Lentilactobacillus curieae: one gene and its partner. The protein of the gene in region 2 binds, or shares a complex with, the protein of the main gene of each other region. Links are inferred from orthologs where the notes say so. Each region holds a gene or a part of one and is shown on either strand. Other genes may lie near its edges. The genes, in order: fabF and acpP.

Region 1 (6,636 bases), 420 kb from region 2 along the record:
ATGGTAGAAGAGTCTATAACTTTGCAGTAAAAAACGTTCCAATTTCAATTGAAGCTGCTTTAAAACAAGCTAACTTAACTCTTGCAGATGTTGACCACTTTGTTTTGCACCAAGCAAACGTGCGGATTGTTGAACGAATCGCCGAAAAGTTGGAAGTTGACTTTGATAAGTTTGACACCAATATTGACGAGTATGGGAATACGGCCGCAGCTAGTGAGCCAATTCTGTTTGATGAGTTAGTACAGAAAGGCAAAATCAATCGCGGTGACGTGGTGGTCTTGTCAGGCTTCGGTGGCGGTTTAACAATTGGAACAATTATATTAAAATACTAATTAATTTATTTAAAATATTTGGAGGAATTTATAATGACTAAAGAAGAAGTATTCAACAAGGTAAAAGAAATCATCGTGGACCAATTAGACGTAGACGCAGATAAGGTTACAGAAACTACTAACTTCAAGAACGACTTGGATCTTGATAGCTTGGACATTTTCGAAGTTGTTGACAAGATTGAAGATAGCTACGACATCGAAATCGAAACTGATGATGGTATGGAAACTGTTGGTCAATTAGTAGACTACGTTGTTAAAAAAGCTGAATAAAAAGTAGGTAGACAATCTTGAAACTAGGTTATTTGTTTAGCGGTCAAGGAAGCCAATTCAAAGAAATGGGTCAAGACCTTTACAAAGCTGAACCAGTATACAAGGATACAGTCGATGAAGCTGCTGAGATTCTAGGAATGGACTTAGCAAATTCTGCAGTTTTTGATGATCCTGATAATGTTCAAGTGGCAATTTTGACGATGAGTACTGGAATTTTCAGGTTACTTAATCAAGATTTAGGCAACCCAGTTGCTGCCGCGGGACTAAGCCTTGGAGAATACAGCGCTTTGGTTGCTGCATCAGCAATCTCATTTGATGATGCACTACCACTTGTTCATGACCGTTCTCAATATATGGACGAAGCCGGTAAGGCTAATCCTGGGGTTATGGCAGCCGTATTGAATGCTGACAGTGAAGTTTTGACAACTGCCCTCAAGGTTGGAAGTGAAGCTGGTCGGGTTTACCCAGCCAACTACAACACTGATTCTCAAATAGTAATTGGTGGGGATGAAGCTGGAGTTAATGCGGCTTCTACCTACCTAAAGGAACATGGGGTTAAGCGTGTGGTTCCACTTAAAGTGGCCGTGGCTTCCCATACTCCACTAATGAGTAGTGCAGCAGATAAACTTGGTTTGCGGCTTGAAAATGTTGATTTCTCAGAGCCTGCTTTCCCGGTAATCAGTAATACCACTTCTACTCCGTTTACCCTAAGTGACGTTAAGGATGTTTTAAAGCGACAGTTAGTTAATCCGACTCACTTTTCAGATGGAGTACAGGCAATTACTGATCTATCAGCAGACACCTTGGTAGAAATTGGCCCAGGAACAACCTTGACCAAATTAGCTAAGAAAATAAACCGTGGCGTTGATACATACCACGTTGACAGTGTGGAAACACTGGCAGAATTAAGAGAGAAATTGGGGTAATCAAATGACAGACGATAAAAAAGTTGCTCTAGTTACTGGAGCTGCAAAAGGAATCGGCTTAGCTACTGCCAAGCGTCTTAGTGATGATGGCTATACAGTAGCGATTAACACCCATTCAGAACTTTCTGATGATCAAAGAGCCGAGCTAAAAAAAGCTGGTTATGACTTTGAAGCCGTAGTTGGGGATGTCTCAGATGATGATTCAGCCAAGGCGATGGTCGATACAGTTTTTGAAAAATTCGGTAGAATTGATGTTCTCGTAAATAATGCCGGAATTACTCGTGATAAGTTACTGACTCGGATCAAGGCTGACGATTTCAAGGCAGTTATTGATACCAACTTGGTTGGGACTTTCAACATGACTAAGTACGCAATGAAGTACATGCAAAAGCAACGTTCCGGAGCAATTGTTAACCTTTCAAGTATTTCAGGCCTCCATGGTAACATTGGCCAAGCAAACTACTCAGCAAGTAAAGCTGGGGTAGTCGGGTTAACTAAGACTGCTGCTCGTGAAGGTGCCCTTAGAGGTATCCGCGTTAATGCAGTTGCCCCTGGAATGGTGCGCACTGATATGGTCGAAGCAATGAGCGAAAAACGCCAACAAGAATTTGCGGATACGATTCCGTTGAAACGCTTTGGGAACGTTAAGGAAATTGCAGACACCGTTTCATTTTTGGTAAATAACGAATACATCACTGGTCAAGTTGTGACCGTTGATGGTGGTTTAACTATTTAAAAGGAGCATTTATATGACTAGAGTTGTCGTTACAGGAATGGGAACTGTTAACCCATTAGGAAATGACGTTAAATCATTCTTAGATAACATGTTCGATTCTAAGGTTGGAATCAGCAAGATTACTAAGTTTGACGCTACTGAAACTGGGATTACTGTTGCTGGTGAAGTTAAGGACTTTGATCCAACCGTACGGATGGATAAAAAAGCAGCTCGTCGTAATGATGCCTTCAGTAACTATGCTGTTTATAGTGCTAAGGAAGCCATGGAAATGGCTGGCTTGAATGAAGATAACGTTGATCCATACATGCTTGGTGTTATCTACGGTTCAGGAATTGGTGGTTTGACCACGATTGAAGAACAAGTTATTAAAATGCATGACAAGGGACCGAAGCGGGTTTCACCACTTTTTGTTCCTAACTCAATCGCTAACATGGCTGCTGGAAATATCGCCATTGAATTTAATGCCTTAAATACCAGCCAAGCTGTTGTTACTGCTTGTTCATCAGGAACTAATGCAATTGGTAACGCCTTTGAATTTATCAAGTCAGGTAAAGCTGACGTTATGATTGCTGGTGGTGCCGAAGCTTCAGTCAACGAAATCGGTATCTCTGGGTTTGCTGCTTTAACAGCATTAACTAAGAGCGAAGACCCAATGAACGCTTCAATTCCGTTTGATAAAGACAGAAATGGATTTGTTCTTGGTGAAGGTGCCGGAACATTGATCCTTGAAAGTTATGACCATGCTAAAGCTCGTGGTGCAAATATCTTGTGTGAAATTGTGGGTTACGGAACTACTAGTGACGCCTACCACATGACTGCTCCAGACCCAGAAGGTAAAGGGGCAATGCGGGCAATGCAACAAGCCATTGATGAAGCTAACATTCCAGCTAGCGATGTTGATTACATCAACGCACACGGTACAAGTACCAAGGCTAACGATAGCGCTGAATCAAAGGCAATTGCTGATGTCTTCAAGGACAACGACTATGTGAAGGTAAGTAGTACAAAGTCAATGACTGGTCACTTGCTTGGTGCCGCTGGTGCCATTGAAGCAGTTGCAGTTGTTGGATCAATCCAAAGAAATCAAATGCCAGTTAACGTTGGTGTAAAGAATCAAGACGAAGAATGCCCAGTTGATCTCGTTACAGAGGACAACAAGAAGGGTGCAGTTAACGTTGCAATCAGTAATTCATTTGGTTTCGGAGGCCATAACGCCGTATTGGCATTCAAGGGAGTTGAATAGCCCAATGGATGAGAAAGAAATTGAACGATTAATGGATAAGTTTGACCAGTCCTCGTTGATGAACTTTGAATTACAAAACGAAGATTTCAAACTTGCCTTGAGCAAACGCGAGGAAGGGGATACCACAATTATTGGTAACCCTGGAGTTGCTGATCAGGGTACTACCCAATCTGAGACAGTGGCAACTGATGCAAACAGCCAAGAAGCTGCGACACCAGTTGTTGATGATGCTAATTTAGCAGAAATCAAGGCACCTTTAGTTGGTGTAGTTTACTTTGCCCCTAGTCCTGACAAACCAGCCTTTAAAAAGGTCGGCGACCACGTTTCTAAGGGTGAGGTTGTCTGTGTTATCGAAGCAATGAAGATGATCAATGAGGTCAAGAGTGACATCGACGGTGTAATTAAAAATGCACTGGTTGGTGACGGCGCTATGGTTGAATTTGATCAACCAATTTTCAGCGTGGAAAAGGAGTAAGCAAATGGATTTAAATGTTCAAGATGTTATTCCTCAACGCTACCCATTTCAAATGATCGACTACTTTAACGAGGTTAATCCTGGTGAAAGTGCTTCTGCCACTAAGTTGATAACCATCAACGAGTGGTTTTTTGCTAATCAGCCCCATGACCACCTAGTGGTTCCGCGGCCAATTTTGATTGAGTCGGTTGCTCAAACTGGAGTAGCAGCCATCCTCAGTATGGATGACTACAAAGGCAAGAACGTTTTCTTCGGTGGAATTAGGTCAGCTAAGTTTCATGATGACTTTAGACCCGGAGATAAATTAGTAATGTCAGTTAAATTACAGAAACTTAAGTTAAATGTCGGAGTTGGTCACGGTGAAATTTCACGTGACGGCGAAGTGATTGCAGAAGCTGACCTAGTCTTTGCAATCGAATAGACATTTCGAGGTGGATATATGTTCAAAAAAGTTTTAGTTGCCAACCGTGGCGAAATCGCAGTGCAAATTATTCGCGCACTTCACGATATGGATATTGTTGCAGTTGCAGTTTATTCTAGTGCTGACCAGGATAGTTTATTTGTATCCTTGGCTGACGAGGCCGTAAAAATTGGTGGCCCGCAACCCAGTGAGTCATATTTAAACATGGCAGAAATCATTAGCGCTGCAAATCTGACCGGCTGTGAAGCAATTCATCCAGGATACGGATTCTTATCAGAAAATGCTGAATTTGCTGCTCTGTGTGAAGAGTGCCACATTAATTTTATCGGCCCAGACTCAGACATCATCACTTTGATGGGTGATAAGTCAAACGCTAGAATTGCTATGAAAAAAGCTGGGGTTCCAGTTATTCCAGGTAGTGACGGCGTGGTTAACGACGTGGCAACTGCTAAGCAAATTGCTGACGAAATTGGTTATCCAGTTTTGCTTAAATCAGCTGCTGGTGGTGGTGGCAAGGGAATTCGGGAAGTTGATGAGCCTGATGAGTTGGAATCAGCATTCTTATCTACTCAACAAGAAGCCCGAATCTCTTATGATGACGACGATATTTACGTTGAAAAGTTACTAACACATACTAAGCACATTGAAATGCAAGTAATTGCTGATAACTTTGGCGATGTTGTATATCTACCAGAGCGTGATTGCTCACTTCAACGAAATCACCAAAAGGTTATTGAAGAAAGTCCATGTACTTTGATCAGCCAAGAGGAACGCGAAATGCTCGGGGGGATTGTTACTAAGGCCACTAAGAGTCTTAAGTACACAAATACCGGCACGTTCGAGTTCCTTATGGATCAAGACCATAACTTCTACTTCATGGAAATGAACACCCGACTTCAGGTGGAACATACCGTGACCGAAGAGGTAACTGGGTTAGAATTGATCAAAGCCATGATTTTGGTCGCTAATGGCGACCGTTTGCCGTTTGCCCAGGCTGATGCGACGGTCAAGGGTTACGCAATCGAGTGCCGGTTAAATGCCGAGAATCCATATCAAGGATTTGCACCTCAACCAGGGAAAATTGATCACCTATACCTTCCAGTTGGAACGATGGGGGTTCGGTTTGATTCTGGTATCATTCAGGGCAGTTTCATCTCACCATTCTATGATTCGATGATCGCTAAGGTGATTGTTCATCTTGATAATCGCGAAATTGCCGTTAAGAAGATGAAACGCGTGCTATCTGAGTTGGAAATCGGCGGAGTAACTACCAACCAAGACTTTCTTGCAGAAATTATTCATAGTGATGGTTTTGCCGGCGGAAAGTTCGATACGAACTTTATTGAAGACGAAATCTTAGGAAACCGGAGGGTCACAAATGGAGCCAAGTAAGTTTAAAACTCCTAGCAATGAGATTCTTCGGAAGCGAATGGATGACATTCCTGACAACATTCTTAAGGAATGTCCAGTTTGTCATCAGGCGTTCTTTGCTAGTAAAGCAGGAGTTCTTAACGTTTGCCCTAACTGTGGATACGGTTTTCGAATTACAGCCAAGAAAAGAGCTACGATTACTTTTGATGCATTTGATGAAATCGATAGTGAACTAACCGTACCAAGCCGCTATCAAGATCCTAAGTACCTAAGTAAGATTGAAAAGTCCAAAAAGGTTACTGGAATCAATGAAAGTGTTCTGACTGGAATTGCGGAGATCAAGGATGTGAAGTTCGCTGCTGGTATCATGGATCCATTCTTTGTTATGGGAAGTTTAGGATCGATGACTGGTGAAAAGATGGCTCGCCTATTCAAACGAGCGACTAAAGATTCTCTTCCGGTGGTAATGTTTACTGCCTCTGGAGGTGCCAGGATGCAGGAAGGAATCATGTCATTGATGCAAATGGCAAAGGTTTCTTCTGCTGTTAGTGAACACGCCAAAGCTGGCCTGTTATATATCGTGGTTTTGTGCGATCCAACAACTGGTGGGGTAACCGCTAGTTTTGCAATGGACGGCGATATTATTTTGGCAGAACCTCACGCTTTAGTAGGTTTTGCTGGAAGAAGGGTAATTGAGCAAACAATTAGGCAAAAGCCCCCAGTTGATTTTCAACGAGCTGAGACCGTGCTTGAACATGGATTTATTGATGCAATCGTTGAAAGGCACAACATGAAAAGAACGTTGTACCAGTTGATCAAATTGCACGAACAATAGGAGATTAACAATGAAAAATGCAGCGTA
Region 2 (6,667 bases):
TTGTCTTTGTTGCAAAACAACTTGCTGTTCGTGCAAACTTTGTTGTTCGGTTCTAAATGAAGCTTCAGCTGCCTTAGCATTTTTTAACTCTTCAGTTAAATCAGCCACTTTAGTTTCTGCTGAAGCTAAAGAATTCTCTATCTCGACAAGCTGGTCTGATAACCCATTAGCTTCATCACTCACATTTCCCTTAATTGCATTGTTATATGCGAGCTTAAGCGTCTTTAACTGTCTGGTCAGATGATCTAGACTCTCTTGACTCTGGTCAATCAGCTCACTTTTAATATCAAATTTTTGCTTTAAAGACTGTTGCGCGTCCTTCAATTTGTTGCCTTGATCGAGCTGCTCGGCGTTTCTTGCCTTTAGATCTGCTAATTCTTTTTCTTTAGACTCTAATTTCTGATTCATTTGGGCAACGGTCTTCTCAAGTTCTTCTAATTCAGTTTGCTGAACCAAAACACTTTGACTAGTTTTCTTAGATGCCCCACCAGTAAGTGAGCCACCAGGATTAACTACTTGACCATCCAATGTGACCACCCGGTTTCGGTGACTGATCATGGCACTTATTTTGATAGCTGAATCTAAGTCTCTCGCAACGATGGTGGTTCCTAAAATGAATTTAATTACTTGCAGAAATTTATTATCGACAGCAATCAAATCGCTAGCAACACCAATAAAACCATCTGCTTGTTTTACTTTATTAAGTGTCGCGTCAGCTATGTACCTACCCTTAATCGTATCTAAAGGTAGTAAAGTTACCCGACCCAGTCGGTTCTTTGTTAAAAAATGAATTGCTTTAGATGCAACTGAGTTATTTTCAACAATCACGTTTTGGGACTGGCCTCCCATTGCAACATCGATTGCCTTTATATACTCAGTATCAATTTTAACAAATTCTGAAACTGTACCGTAGATACCTTCAAAATCGTCCCGATGTTTTAATAAATTAGATACACCAAAATAGAAGCCTCGATAAGAATCGTGAAGATTTTTAAGAGATTGCAATTTAGCCTTTGCTTCCTCTGCAACTCTCAATGCTGCTAACCACGATTGATTTGCCCGATCCGTCTGTTCTTTGACTTCTTGATAACTGGTGCCTAAGACTTTCAATTGTTCAGTCCGTTCGTCCAACTGAACTTTCAATTCATTTAGTGCCTGTTGATCCTTGTTTATTGCCGATTGACGTTCGTCAATTTGCTTGGATAAATCACTTATTCTGGTGGATTGTGATTTTAATTGTTCATCAAGCTGTTGACTGTCCCTAGTCTGCAAATTGATTCGATTTTTCAACTCAGTCTTGGACTGTAGTAATTCAACGTACTTGTCTCTAGTGGCCTGAATTTCCTTATCAAGTTCGTCTGAACTTTTATTTGGAAGTTTTGCATTCAAATCGTCAATCTTCGATTGGGATGACAACAATTGTTGTTTAATATCATTTTGGTCAACAACCAGCTGTTCAAATTTTTGACTTTGGCTCTGTTTTTCAGCCTCGGCGGCTTCAATTTGGTCAGAAATCCGCTTTATATTTTCACTATTAAAATTTTGTTTCTGACTAGAAAGCTGTTGTTCACTTTTTAGCCGTTCAATTTGTTTTGATAGTTCAAGCAAACGATTCTGTAACTTTTCAGCTTCACTGTTGTTACTTTCCAACCGTGCTTGAAGATCAATCTTATGTTGGGTTTGTCCCCGTAACTGTTCAGTAAGATTGTTTTTGGCATCATCCAGATTTTTTGCTTTCGCCTTTAGTCCTTCGATTTCAGTCTCCAAACGATTGGCATCAATCATTAGCTTAGACTTTTCCAATGCATCAAGTTGTTTTTTCTGGTCTAAATAATCTTTTGCCAAACTTGACTGTTCTTCAAGTGGGTTCATACGTTGTTGTAACTCGTGGATAATGTCGTTAACACGATCAAGGTTCTCACTGGTGGTATCTAACTCATGTTGAGCAGACAATTTCTGTTGCTTATATTTATAGACACCCGCAACGTTTTCAACAATTGACCGCCGATCCTCAGGTTTGCTATTAAAAATTGCTTCAACATTTCCTTGGGAAATAATCGACAAAGAACCCTGGCCAATGCCAGAGTCCATAAACATATTAACAATATCCTTTAGCCGACACTCTTTTTCATTAATGAAATAAGCACTATCGCCATTTCTAAACAGCTTCCTAGCAACTTTAATCTCCGAAAACGGAGTTTTAACATACCCGTCACTATTATCTAAAGTCAAGGTAACTGCCGCCATACTTTGTGATTTTCGGTTCGCAGAACCTGAAAAAATCACATCAAACATTTTTGACCCCCGTAGAGTTTTAGCTGATTGTTCACCTAGCACCCACCTAATTGACTCAGCAATATTACTCTTACCGCTTCCGTTTGGGCCTACTATTCCCGTCATTCCATCAGGAAAATCTATTTTAGTTTTTTCCGCGAAGGACTTGAACCCCACGATTTCAATCGATTTCAGTTGCACGGAAACATCAAATCCCCTATCTAAAGTAAATTCATGTTGGTGGTGTCAAAATGCTTTAGAGCTTGCTGAGCTGCCTTTTGTTCAGCTTCCTTTTTAGAATGGCCTTCGCCGATTCCAAACTCCTTATCTTCGATAGACACCTTGACCCTAAACATTCTGTCATTGGCAGGGCCAAATTCCTCAACTAGATCATAATCGATGTCTACAGGACCATCTTCCTGGGCAACTTCTTGTAGCTCAGTCTTATGGTCGAAGAATTCATCAAACATTCCCGAATCTAATTTTGGAAAAATCACTTGGTGACAAAACTTCTCAACCGCAGCTTTACCTTGATCAAGATAAAGAGCCCCAACAAAAGACTCAAAGATATCACAAAGTAGTGAGTCTCGATTTCTAGCGTTAGCGCGTTCCTCACCTTTTCCGAGCCGAATGTACTCATTAAAGTGACATTCCCTGGCAAAAGTACTGAAACTTTTTTCGTTAACCATGGCAGCCCTTAATCTAGTTAGTCGACCTTGTGGCAATCTTTCATAACGCTTGAAAATGTACTCCGAGACAACTAATTGTAAAACCGCGTCTCCTAGAAATTCAATTCGTTCATAAAATTTCAGGTTTTGATCTTTATGTTCGTTAACGTAAGACGCTTGCGTAAACGCCTCGTCTAAAAGATCAGTGTTGTTAATCGTAATGTTAAAATCACGATTAAGCATTTCGTCTAAGCCTTTTATCATTTATTTCCTCCAAAAATATTTAAAACAAAAAAGTGAAACTAATCTACTCGGGAATTAATTAGTTTCTGTCGCTAAATTAGCAACCTATTGATTTTTCATAACAAAGTCAACGGCTTCATTAATGGTGTTAAGTTTCTCAGCGTCTTCATCTGAAATCTCCGAGTTAAATACATCCTCTAAATCCAAGACAAATTCAACGAAATCAATTGAATCGGCATCTAAGTCGTTCTTAAAGTTTAAATCACCCGTAATTTTTGAACGATCAATATTAAATTGATCAGCAACCATGTCGGCGATTTTGTTAAAAGCTTCTTCTTTAGTCATTTAAAACACCCATTTATTTTTAATTTAAGTACTTCAGCTATTATAGCAAATAATTAACCTTTTTTTACACTCTCTTTAATGGCATCCAATTCGGCTTTATGACTATCAACATAGTCAACCATTTCAGTAATCATCTTTGAATCAATGATGGTCTTAATTTGGGCAAGGGTATTTTTAACGGTTTCCTGTTTACTTGCACCGTGAGCTTTGATCACTGGAGCTTTTAGTCCAAGGAACATTGCACCGCCATATTTTGAATAATCCATCTTGCTGGCAATTGACTTAAATACATCCTTTAACATTAAGGCACCCATCTTAGACTTCATGCCACCATCCATGATGCTACTCTTAATCAAGTTAAGTGTACTCAAGGCAGTTCCTTCGATTCCTTTAAGAGCTGCGTTTCCTGTAAAGCCATCAGTAACAACCACATCTGCTGCACCGTTCAATAACTCCCTAGCTTCAACGTTCCCAATAAAGTTAATATCCTTATTGGCGGCCAGTAATTCGTGAACTTCTTTGTGCAACATGTCACCCTTATCGGCTTCTGTTCCGTTGTTTAGTAGACCAATTCTTGGGTTGTCAATTTTCAACACATTGGTTGCGTAATACTTACCCATAAAAGCAAATTGGTACAAGTTTAGAGCTTTAGAATCAGCATTCGCACCAACATCAAGCATTACAAACTTATCAGACATGCCCTCTTTGGGAGTCACTATAGGTAAGGTAGTGGTTAATGCCGGGCGGTCAATTTCCTTAATTCTTCCAACCACAAACAAACCGGCAGCAAGAATTGCTCCAGTATTTCCAGCGGAGAAGAATGCATCGTTTTTACCATCTTTAACGGATTGTGCAGCTAACACCAAGCTTGATTGCTTTTTCTTTCGGATAGCTCTAACTGGCTCTTCACCCATCTCGATAACTTCATCAGCTTGTGTAATTTCAATGTTTTGATCATTTTTAAGATACTTTTTGATTTCATCAGTTAACCCAAATAAGTCATAGATGACATCTGGATTTTCATCACGGCTTAACTCCACTCCTTCGATAATTTCCTTAGGAGCGTGGTCTCCACCCATAGCATCAATTGCAATTCTCATTTTTATTAATCCTTTCAATCGGTAAAAATATGTTGATTCATTTTTAAATACTTAGCTAATTGTACATTTTCTGGTTTTCTTTTCCAATCACTTTCGGAAGTAATTCTCTGAGCTTCTTGATTGGCAACGTTCAGAATGTTTAAATCCTCAACAGGATCGGCAACTTTAAAGTCTGGCACACCAGATTGTTGCTTACCAGTTATATCACCTTGACCCCGCAACTCCAAATCTTTTTGTGACAAATAAAAACCATCCGAACTTTCAGCAACAATTTCCATTCGTTTTCTACCATTCTCAGTTTTTGGGTCGGCAATTAAAACACAGTATGCCTGTTCGCTGGAACGGCCAACCCGTCCCCGAAGTTGGTGTAATTGTGAGAGACCAAAGTGATCAGCATCAAAAATCAGCATCACATTTGCATTCTTAACATCAACCCCAACTTCAATCACCGTTGTCGCAACTAAAACAGAGAATTTGTTACTTGCAAAGTCGGTCATTGCGGTGTTTTTTTCATCGTTAGTCATTCGTCCATGCAACAATCCAACCTTAAATTCAGGTTCGAAAATCGCTTGAAACCTTTCATAAATAGCCACAGCGTTTTTCATATCAACAGCTTCAGACTCTTCAATCAAAGGGGTAACAACGTAAGCTTGTTTTCCCGCCAATAATTGCTTCTTTAAGAACGCTAAGGCACTTTTAGTCTTAGTGGCAGAAATCCATGTAGTTTTGACTGGTTTGCGACCATTTGGCATCTGATTGATGATTGATACGTCCATGTCCCCATACATAGTAATTGCTAACGTTCTTGGAATTGGCGTCGCCGTCATTGCTAAAACATTAGTACCCTCGCCTTTTTCGCGCATCGCTTGTCGTTGATTAACGCCAAACCGGTGTTGTTCGTCAATAACTGCTAGTCCTAAATCATGATAATGTACTGAGTCTTGAAAAAGTGCGTGAGTCCCCACGATTATATTTATTTCACCATTCTCAATATTTGGCAACATTGCCCTTCGAGCCTGGGCACTAGTTGCTCCAGTAAGTAGTGCAATATTCACATCGAAATCACTGAACATATTTGCTAGATTTTCAGCGTGTTGCTCAGCCAAAATTTCTGTCGGCGCCATAATTACCGCTTGTTTACCACTTGTTACAGTTGCAAACATGGAGATTGCTGCCACGACTGTTTTCCCGCTACCAACATCTCCTTGTAGCAGACGGTTCATTGGGTATGGACTATTTAAATCTTTAAGGATTTCGTCGGTTACTTTTTGCTGTGAGTCAGTGAGTGAAAAGGGTAGTTTCTGGCTAAATTTAGTCAATAATTGGTCATCGTACTGGACCACACTGGCATCGTTTTCTTGTCGGTGCATTTTTTTAAGTTGCTGAATTCTCATCGAAAAAAAGAAAAATTCCATAAACTTAGCCGTTCTAAATGCCTTATCTGCATCCTTAGGTGATTTGGGAAAATGAACGTTCTTGATCATATCATGGAATGATTCTAACCTGTATTTTTGAATTAAAGATTCAGGTAATACCTCAGGAATGACTGACTCGTATTCATCAAACGCCGTTTTCACTAATTTTTTGATTGTATTTTGCTTAACTTCTTTTGTCGCTGGATAAATTGAATCAAAACTCGAACCTAGCTCTTGCTTAATTAACTTCATGCCATTAATCTGCTGTCTCGCGGCATCAAACGTTCCATAAACTGAAACCTCATGATTAAGTTCCAATTGTTTTTTTAACCATGGCTGATTGAAAAAAGTTACTGGATAGGTTTGTCCGTCAACCTTCAATAAAAATCTAAGCCGACTTTTCTTTCTGCCAAAAAAATTCACTGTTGGCTCAGTTGCAACTACCCCTCTGATAGTAACTTTCTGCCCACTTTCAGTAGTTTGAGGATCCTTCACCGATAAATCATCGTAACGCCAAGGAAAGTAGGTCAATAAATCATTAACTGTGTTAATTCCTAACTTATTAAGTGTAACGCTCTTTTTTTCACCAACTCCACTCAAAACGGTAACTGGATCATTCAGT

The links.
Region 1: the proteins of acpP (region 2) and fabF are in contact, whole or in part, in a solved structure (PDB 6OKG), measured with the Escherichia coli proteins. The link is inferred for Lentilactobacillus curieae from one-to-one orthologs.

The regions. Positions count from the first base shown.
Region 1 is NZ_CP018906.1:1,409,487-1,416,122, forward strand. Bases 1,553-4,392 are described here. They hold fabF (beta-ketoacyl-ACP synthase II), read left to right. Parts: upstream 1,553-2,277; coding sequence 2,278-3,507; downstream 3,508-4,392. Other genes in these bases: fabG (3-oxoacyl-[acyl-carrier-protein] reductase), read left to right, coding at 1,553-2,264; accB (acetyl-CoA carboxylase biotin carboxyl carrier protein), read left to right, coding at 3,512-3,982; PL11_RS06820 (3-hydroxyacyl-ACP dehydratase FabZ family protein), read left to right, coding at 3,987-4,392. Outside these bases: PL11_RS06790 (beta-ketoacyl-ACP synthase III), read left to right, coding at 1-332; PL11_RS06795 (acyl carrier protein), read left to right, coding at 366-602; PL11_RS06800 (ACP S-malonyltransferase), read left to right, coding at 620-1,528; more of fabG, read left to right, coding at 1,533-1,552; more of PL11_RS06820, read left to right, coding at 4,393-4,403; PL11_RS06825 (acetyl-CoA carboxylase biotin carboxylase subunit), read left to right, coding at 4,422-5,795; PL11_RS06830 (acetyl-CoA carboxylase carboxyltransferase subunit beta), read left to right, coding at 5,782-6,609; accA (carboxyltransferase subunit alpha), read left to right, coding at 6,620-6,636. UniProt on the Escherichia coli protein: Involved in the type II fatty acid elongation cycle. Catalyzes the elongation of a wide range of acyl-ACP by the addition of two carbons from malonyl-ACP to an acyl acceptor.
Region 2 is NZ_CP018906.1:1,825,814-1,832,480, reverse strand. The notes cover bases 1,911-4,781. They hold acpP (acyl carrier protein), read right to left. Parts: upstream 3,531-4,781; coding sequence 3,291-3,530; downstream 1,911-3,290. Other genes in these bases: recG (ATP-dependent DNA helicase RecG), read right to left, coding at 4,645-4,781; plsX (phosphate acyltransferase PlsX), read right to left, coding at 3,584-4,630; rnc (ribonuclease III), read right to left, coding at 2,496-3,206; smc (chromosome segregation protein SMC), read right to left, coding at 1,911-2,475. Outside these bases: more of smc, read right to left, coding at 1-1,910; more of recG, read right to left, coding at 4,782-6,667. UniProt on the Escherichia coli protein: Carrier of the growing fatty acid chain in fatty acid biosynthesis.